DNA from 2 places in the Mesorhizobium sp. M0663 genome. Region 2 is predicted to be linked to the other one. Evidence: riboswitches for the same ligand, from Rfam matches in the RefSeq annotation. Region 2 holds a riboswitch; the other holds the start of a gene.
What was found. A riboswitch is a leader RNA that binds a small molecule or an ion and turns the genes downstream of it on or off. The one in region 2 is predicted to bind S-adenosylmethionine.
Positions count from the first base shown of each region.

Region 1 (4,208 bases), on a different contig from region 2:
CCTTCTCACTCGACTGGCCGCGCTACGAACTCATCTTCTGCGTTGCCCATGCCGACGACCCGGTGGTCAAGCCGATCACCGCCGCAATGGCGCGCTTTCCAGCTATTCGCGCCCGTCTTCTAGTCGGTGACGACCGCATCAGCGGCAATCCAAAACTCAACAATTGCGTGAAGGGTTGGGAAGCGGCGCATTATAGCTGGGTCATCCTTGCCGATTCCAACGTGCTTATGCCGAGCGACTACGTCCAGCACCTGATGGCGGCGTGGCGGCACGACACCGGCCTCGTCTGCTCGACGCCGATCGGCTCGCGGCCGGACGGCTTCTGGGGGGAGGTCGAATGCGCCTTTCTCAACACGCTGCAGGCACGCTGGCAGTACGCCGGAGAGGCGCTCGGCCTCGGCTTCGCGCAGGGCAAGAGCATGTTGTGGAATAAGCCGATGCTCGACGCCAATGGCGGCATCTGCGCGCTTGCTGCCGAGATCGCCGAAGACGCCGCCGCGACCAAGCTGGTCAACGGGTTCGGACTGCGGGTCAATCTTGTCGCCTCGCCCTTCGAACAGCCGCTCGGCCGGCGCACGTTTGGCGAGATCTGGTCGCGGCAGGCGCGCTGGGCGCGGCTGCGCCGCGTCACCTTCGCGCTGTTCTTCGCCCCCGAGATCCTGATCGGCGCAGCGCCGCCGCTGGTGCTTGCGCTGATCGCGGCGGCTGACGCCGGCGTCAGCCTGCCGGCAACCGCCATCGCCGTGCTGGTCGCGGCCTACCTGCCGGAATGCGCCTTGGCCTCGGCCAAGGGATGGCACCTGTCGCTGCGCACCATCCTGGCGATGATGGCGCGAGACCTGATGCTTCCCGCCATTTGGGCGCGCGGATGGCTGAGCGGCGCCGTCGACTGGCGCGGCAATGTGATGACTATCCAGACCAAGGCCGTCGCGGAGCTGGAAGAGACCCCGTCCGGCGCCTGATCGGCGCGTCCCCGCTCGCCTCTGTTCGGCCAGCCCTTATCCGGCAACTCTCAGTGCCTGCTCGATGTCTTCGAGCAGGTCGTCGGCGTCCTCAAGGCCAACTGACAGCCTGAGCGTTCCCGGTCCGATGCCGAGCTCGGCGCGGGCCTCATCGGTCAAGTTCTTGTGCGTCGTCGTCGCCGGATGGGTGATCAGGCTCTTGGCGTCGCCGAGATTGTTGGAAATCAGCACGACGTCGAGTGCGTTCTGGAAGGCAAAGGCCGCCTGCTTGCCGCCCTTCACATCGAGGCAAATCAGCGTCGAGCCGCCCGACATCTGCTTCTGGACCACGGCCGCTTGCGGGTGGTCGGCGCGGCCGGGATAGATGACGCGGGCGATTTGCGGGCGCTCGGCCAGGAAATCCGCGATGCGGCCGGCACTTTCCGTCTGCTGGCGTACGCGTAGCGGCAGCGTCTCCAGGCCTTTCAGCAGCGTCCAGGCATTGAAGGGCGAGAGGCTTGGGCCGGTGTGGCGGAAATAGTCATGCAGGTTCTCGTCGATCCATTTCTTGTCCGACAGAACGATGCCGCCAAGACAGCGCCCCTGGCCGTCAATATGCTTCGTGGCCGAATAGACGACGATGTGGGCGCCGAGCTGCAGGGGTTTCTGCTGCAAGGGCGTAGCGAAGACATTGTCGACGATCAGCCTGGCGCCGATCGAATTGGCAAGTCCCGCGACGGCGGCAATGTCGACTACCTCCAGCGTTGGATTGGTAGGGCTTTCCAGGAAAAACAGTTTGGTGTTGGGCTTGACCGCCTTTTCCCAATTGGCGATGTCGGTGCCGTCGACCAGCGTTGCCTCAATGCCGTATTTCGGCGCCAGCGTCTCGACCACCCAGCGGCAGGAGCCGAACAGCGCGCGCGCCGCCACGATATGGTCGCCCGCCTTGGCGCTGCACAGCAGTGCTGCCGTCACCGCCGCCATGCCGGATGCCGTGGCGCGCGCGTCCTCGGCTCCTTCCAGCGCGCACATGCGTTTCTCAAACATGTCGACCGTCGGATTGGCATAGCGCGAATAGATGAAGCCCGGCTCCTCGCCCTTGAAGCGCGCCTCCGCCGCTTGCGCCGTCTCGTAGACATAGCCTTGGGTGAGATACATCGCCTCGGAGGTCTCGCCGAAGCCGGAACGCAGCGTTCCGGCATGCACGAGTGCGGTCTGAGGCTTCCAGTCGCGCTTCTTGGTCATCATTCTATCCAAACACCAAAATTGGTCCAAACAACAAAAAACCGGTCGCGAAAGTCGCAACCGGTCCATATGGCCTTGCGGCCCGACGGTCCTTTAGCGACTTGTTTAACGTGGCTGCAAGCCGACCGGCCAAATCACCACGGGATAACGAGCTTTAGACCCGCGCCACGCTTGCGTCAATTGCCGGCATGATTAAGAGGGTTGTACCAAGCAGGTGCCAAAGGCGTCCATGGTCGGACCTGCGACAGAACAAGACCTCGCCCGGCGTTCGAACGGAGCCAGACCCTTGCGGCAGACAGGCATTCTTCCCGATCAGGATATTTCCACGCTGTTCCAGACGGGCGCGCTGAAATCGCCGCGCACGCTCGATGCCGATCAGATCCAGCCGGCCAGCCTTGACCTCAGGCTCGGCGACAAGGCCTGGCGAGTGCGTGCTTCCTTCTTGCCCGGCCCGGACCACAGGGTTGTCGACAAGCTCGACCGGCTGAAGCTGCACGAGATCAACCTCGCCGAAGGTGCCGTGCTGGAAACCGGCTGCGTCTACATCGTGCCGCTGCTCGAGAGCCTGGCGCTGCCCGCGCATATTTCCGCCTCCGCCAACCCGAAAAGCTCGACCGGACGGCTCGATATCTTCACTCGGGTGATGACCGACCGCGGCCACGAGTTCGACAAGATCGCCGCAGGCTATGAAGGTCCGCTCTATCTGGAGGTCAGCCCGCGCACTTTCCCGATCGTCGTGCGGACCGGCTCGCGGCTGTCGCAGGTCAGGTTCCGCACCGGCAATGCGCTCTTGTCGGAAAACGAGCTGCACGAGTTGCACCACGCCGAAATGTTGGTCGCCACCGAACCACCCAACATCTCAGGCGGGGGCATCGCGCTGTCGATCGACCTCGACGGCGACAAGGATGGGCTTGTCGGCTATCGCGGCAAGCACCACACCGGCCTGGTCGACGTCGACAAGCGCGCCGCGCAGGATGTCGTCGATTTCTGGGAGCCGCTCTACAAGAGCGGTGCCGGCGAGCTGGTGCTCGATCCGGACGAATTCTATATTCTGGTGTCGCGCGAGGCGGTGCATGTGCCGCCGCTCTACGCGGCCGAAATGACGCCCTTCGATCCGCTGGTCGGCGAGTTCCGCGTCCATTATGCCGGTTTCTTCGACCCGGGTTTCGGCCATTCGGCGTCGGGCGGCACCGGCAGCCGGGCGGTGCTCGAGGTACGCAGCCACGAAGTGCCGTTCATCCTCGACCACGGCCAGATCGTCGGACGGCTGGTCTACGAGCACATGCTGAAACGGCCGCAGGCGCTCTACGGCACAGATCTAGGCTCGAACTATCAGGCGCAGGGCCTGAAACTGTCCAAGCATTTCCGCACCGCGCGCTGAGCTTTTTCGCAAGCCGTCAGCTGCGAAACAGATATTCTTTCGCGGCGCCAAGGCAGCCATGAAACTGACCGACAAAGAGCAGTTCTCGCACTGCCAATCGCCTCTTCCCCCAAAATCCTCTGGTTTGCTTCTCGTCGTCAAGTGAGGCGCTTGAGCTGGACTGCAAGGGGAACAACTGCTTGCCGAGACATCCCAGCACATGGGCTCTGGCGGAGTCGATACCGCAGGCTCTGCCATTGTCGTTCAGTCTGTCAGCGCGGAGTGCGGACGTCATGCGATCCGCGTTGCGCATCAGAAAGCTCACTTGCGATTTCGAATAACCGGTGGCCAGAAGCCGGTTAGTCGTCGACATCCGGGCCTCGCGATAGGATTTTGCGCTGCATTGTCCGGCGCTGTAAGCCGCTGGCGAGAAATAGGCGAGGAACAGCACTAAACTTACGAACACAGTGCCAATCCGCAGGCCGTTCATTTCTCGCCCCTGAATTATGTCACCAGTTTACAACGCCTTCACCGCCACCTTCACCGGCTGCTCGATTTCAAGCGGGTTGCGCAGCGGCAGGCCGAAATCCTGCGCCTCGATTTCGAATACGTCGCCGGCCTCGGTCCTGATGCCGTCGGCGAAGGACAGCGTCGCCGTGCCG
Region 1 covers NZ_JAMYPX010000003.1:216,222-220,429, forward strand. Annotated here, with positions in the region: gene NKI54_RS07460 (glycosyltransferase) at 1-962, shown strand, start outside; gene NKI54_RS07465 (O-succinylhomoserine sulfhydrylase) at 999-2,189, opposite strand; SAM riboswitch at 2,260-2,337, opposite strand; gene NKI54_RS07470 (2'-deoxycytidine 5'-triphosphate deaminase) at 2,416-3,567, shown strand; gene NKI54_RS07475 (hypothetical protein) at 3,584-4,036, opposite strand; gene araD1 (AraD1 family protein) at 4,064-4,208, opposite strand, start outside.
Region 1: linked by a shared signal. The riboswitch ahead of NKI54_RS07465 (O-succinylhomoserine sulfhydrylase) and the one ahead of metX (homoserine O-acetyltransferase MetX) in region 2 are both predicted to bind S-adenosylmethionine.

Region 2 (4,208 bases):
AGAATGGCGTCCTTGTTGTGCAGGCAGACGTCGCGCCACATGGTCGGGTCCGACGCCGCGAGACGGGTGAAGTCGCGAAAGCCGGAAGCCGAGTATTTGATGACCTCGGACTTGGTCACCGACTCCAGATCGTCGGCGGTACCGACGATGTTGTAAGCGATGATATGCGGCAGGTGCGAAACGATGGCCAGCGTCATGTCGTGATGCTGCGGGTCCATGGTGTCGATGTTGGAGCCGCAGCGGCGCCAGAATTCCGAGAGCTTTTCCAGTGCTGCGGGATCGGTGCCGGGCAGCGGCGTGAAAATGCACCAGCGGTTCTCGAACAGTTCGGCAAAACCGGCGTCCGGTCCCGATTTTTCGGTGCCGGCCAAAGGATGGCCGGGGATGAAGAGCACGCCATCAGGCACGTGCGGCTGCATCTGCGCGATCACCGACGCCTTGGTCGAGCCGACATCGGTGAGGATGGCGCCCTTCTTCAGCGCCGGCGCGATCTCTGCGGCGACCGTGCCTGAAGAGCCGACCGGCACCGAAACGATAACCAGATCAGCATCGCGAACCGCCTCTTTCGCATCCGTCGTATAGGTGTCGCCAAGGCCGAGTTGGCTCGCGCGTGCCAGCGTCGCGTCGCTGCGCGTCGAAATCGCGACTTGGCCGGCGAGTCCCTCGCGGCGGATGACGCGGGCCAGCGACGAGCCGATCAGGCCGATGCCGACCAGCGCGATCTTTTCGAACATCGGTGAGGTCATGGTGTTCTAGCTTTTCAGGAATGTCGCGAGTGCTGCGACAACGCCGCGATTGGCCTCTTCGGTGCCGATGCTCATGCGCAGCGCGTTCGGAAAACCGTAGCCGGAAACGCGCCGCAATATGTAGCCGCGCGCACTGAGGTAGTCGTCGGCGGCCGCCGCCGAATGCTTTTTGTCCTCGGGAAAGTGGATGAGGATGAAATTGCCGACGCTCGGCGTCACCCGCAGCCCGAGCCCGCTTAGTTGCTCGCTCAGCCAGGCTAGCCAGGTCTCGTTGTGCGCGACGCTGCGTTGGATATGGGCGCGGTCGTGGATCGCCGCGATGCCGGCCTCGATCGCCGTCGCATTGACGTTGAAAGGCCCGCGCACGCGGTTGATCGCGTCGATGACGTGCATTGGCGCATACATCCAGCCGATCCGCGCCCCGCCCAGGCCCAATTTGGAGAAAGTGCGGGTCATGACCACGTTTTCCGCGCTGCCCACCAACTCGACGCCGGCTTCATAATCGTTTCGCCGGACATATTCGGCGTAAGCTGCATCCAGCACCAGAAGCACGTTTCGCGGCAGGCCGGCATGCAGGCGGCGCACCTCCTGGAACGGCACGTAGGTGCCGGTTGGATTGTTTGGATTGGCAAGGAAGATGATCCGGGTAGCCGGCGTCACCGCGGCGAGGATCGCATCGATGTCGGCGCGTTCATCGGTCTCCTTGACCGTTACCGGGACGGCACCGGCCGACTGTATGTAGATCTTGTAGACCATGAAGCCGTGTTCGGTGATGATGGCTTCGTCGCCGGGTGCGAGATAGGTCTGCGCCAGCAGGCCCAGAATCTCGTCGGAGCCGTTGGAGCAGACGATGTTCGCCGGGTTGAGCCCGTGCACCTCGGCGATCGCTTCCCTCAGGCGCCTGGCGCTGCCGTCGGGATAGACCGCGAGCTTGTCGGCGACCGCGCGCGCGGCCTCTATCGCCTTTGGCGAAGGACCGAGCGGGTTCTCGTTCGCCGACAATTTATGGACCTTGGCGACACCTTCAGGCGCCGCGCTCTTGCCGGGCACATAGGCTTCGATGTCCATGATGCCGGCGCGGGGCCTTGGACGTGTCTGATCCGGTGTCTGGCTCATTTCATGAAATCCGTCGAGAGTGCCTCCATCCGGAGGCCGCAGCGGAAATACAAGCCGTGGCTCGGAATGTCGAGGGGCGGCAATTCGGGATCAAGAACTTGCCGTTGACGAAGCCATGCGTCGGTCCTAGAAGAGCAGCAACAGTTCCGTGGTGATTTGGCCGGTCGGCTTGCAGCCACGTTAAACAACTTGCTAAAGGGCCGTTTGCATCTTGTAACCGGCTTTGCGAAGGCATGGCCGGTTTTTTGTTGCCCTGACTGGCTGTTGCCCAGACCGGCGGACAACGGAAGGCCGGGCAAGGAGATGTAATGGTCGCTTTGCGCGCTCGAAAAACCAACAACGAGGCCGACCAGCCGTCGAGCCCGGTGTTGCGTTTCGGCGCCGACAAGCCGCTCAAGCTCGACGCCGGCACGCTGCTGTCGCCGTTCCAGATCGCCTACCAGACCTATGGCACGCTCAACGACGCGCGCTCCAACGCCATCCTCGTCTGCCATGCGCTGACCGGCGACCAGCACGTCGCCAACACCAATCCCGTGACCGGCAAGCCGGGCTGGTGGGAAGTGCTGATCGGCCCCGGCAAGATCATCGATACCGACCGTTTCTTCGTCATCTCGTCAAACGTCATCGGCGGCTGCCTCGGCTCCACCGGCCCCGCCTCGACAAATCCCGCCACAGCCAAGCCTTACGGGCTCGACCTGCCGATCATCACCATCCGCGACATGGTGCGGGCGCAGTTGATGCTGGTCGAGCATTTCGGCATCGAACAGTTGTTCAGCGTGCTTGGCGGCTCGATGGGCGGCATGCAGGTGCTGCAATGGGCCTCCAGCTATCCCGAGCGCGTCTTCTCGGCGCTGCCGATCGCGACCGGCGCCCGCCATTCTTCGCAGAACATCGCCTTCCACGAGGTCGGCAGGCAGGCGGTGATGGCCGACCCCGATTGGCACGGCGGCAAATATTTCGAGCATGGCAAGCGGCCGGAAAAGGGGCTGGCGGTGGCGCGCATGGCCGCCCACATCACCTATCTGTCGGAAGCAGCGCTGCATCGCAAGTTCGGCCGCAACCTGCAGGACCGCGAAGCGCTGACCTTCGGTTTCGATGCCGACTTCCAGATCGAGAGCTATCTGCGCCATCAGGGCATGACCTTCGTCGATCGCTTCGATGCCAACTCCTATCTCTACATGACCCGGGCGATGGACTATTTCGATCTCGCCGCCGACCATGGCGGCCGGCTGGCCGATGCCTTCGCCAGCACCAAGACGCGCTTCTGCCTGGTTTCGTTCACCAGCGACTGGCTGTTCCCGACCGAAGAGAGCCGCTCGGTCGTGCACGCGCTGAACGCGGCCGGCGCCTCGGTATCGTTCGTCGAAATCGAGACCGACCGCGGCCACGACGCCTTTCTGCTCGACGAGCCCGAACTGTTCGCCGCCATCAAAGGCTTCATCGCCTCGGCCGCTCGGGCGAGAGGGCTCGGCGCATGACCCCGAAAAGTTGCCGGCTTTTCGGATCAGGACCATGCGCCAGGCATCAGCGCATGACCCCGAAAAGTTGCAGACTTTTCGGATCAGGACCATGCGCCAGGCAGGAGCCGAACGCATGAGCGTCAACCGCGCCCAGCGCGTCGACCTCGAAGTCGTCGCCGATCTCATCCCGCCGCAGTCGCGGGTGCTGGATGTCGGTTCCGGCGACGGCCTGCTGCTCGAATTGCTGCAGGCGACCAAGAAGGTCGATGGCCGCGGCCTGGAGCTGTCGCAGCGCGGCGTCAACGAATGCGTGGCGCGTGGCCTGTCGGTCATCCAGGGCGATGCCGACAAGGATCTCCAATTCTATCCCGACAAGGGCTTCGACTTCGTCGTCTTGTCGCAGACCTTGCAGGCGACACGCAATCCGAAGCTGGTGCTCGACGAACTGCTCCGGATCGGCAACCGCGCCATCGTCTCATTCCCGAATTTCGGCCACTGGCGGGTGCGCTTTTCGTTGCTCTTCAACGGCCGCATGCCGGTGACCAGGGACCTGCCCTATTCCTGGTATGACACCCCCAACATCCATTTCTGCACCATTCGCGATTTCGTCAATCTGTGCGACGAGCTTGGCGCGACGGTGGAAAAGGCGACCGCGCTCGACGCCAATGGCCAGCGGATCGGCTTCTCGATGCCGTGGTGGTTCTGGAATTTTTTCGGCCAGCAGGCGGTGTTTCTGCTGAAACGATAAGAGCCAATCGTCGCAGATCGTCCCCTTATTCGAGAACGTCGGTGGCCTTGTGCGGATGCGCAACGCCATCGACCAGGACCACGTCGGACTGAGAATTCTCGGTGCGCAGCGGCAAGATCTCCTGATAGGCGCGCGAGC
Region 2 covers NZ_JAMYPX010000025.1:1,395-5,602, reverse strand. Annotated here, with positions in the region: gene NKI54_RS28490 (prephenate/arogenate dehydrogenase family protein) at 1-746, opposite strand, end outside; gene hisC (histidinol-phosphate transaminase) at 753-1,862, opposite strand; SAM riboswitch at 2,001-2,078, shown strand; gene metX (homoserine O-acetyltransferase MetX) at 2,171-3,340, shown strand; gene metW (methionine biosynthesis protein MetW) at 3,456-4,070, shown strand; gene NKI54_RS28470 (DUF1330 domain-containing protein) at 4,096-4,208, opposite strand, start outside.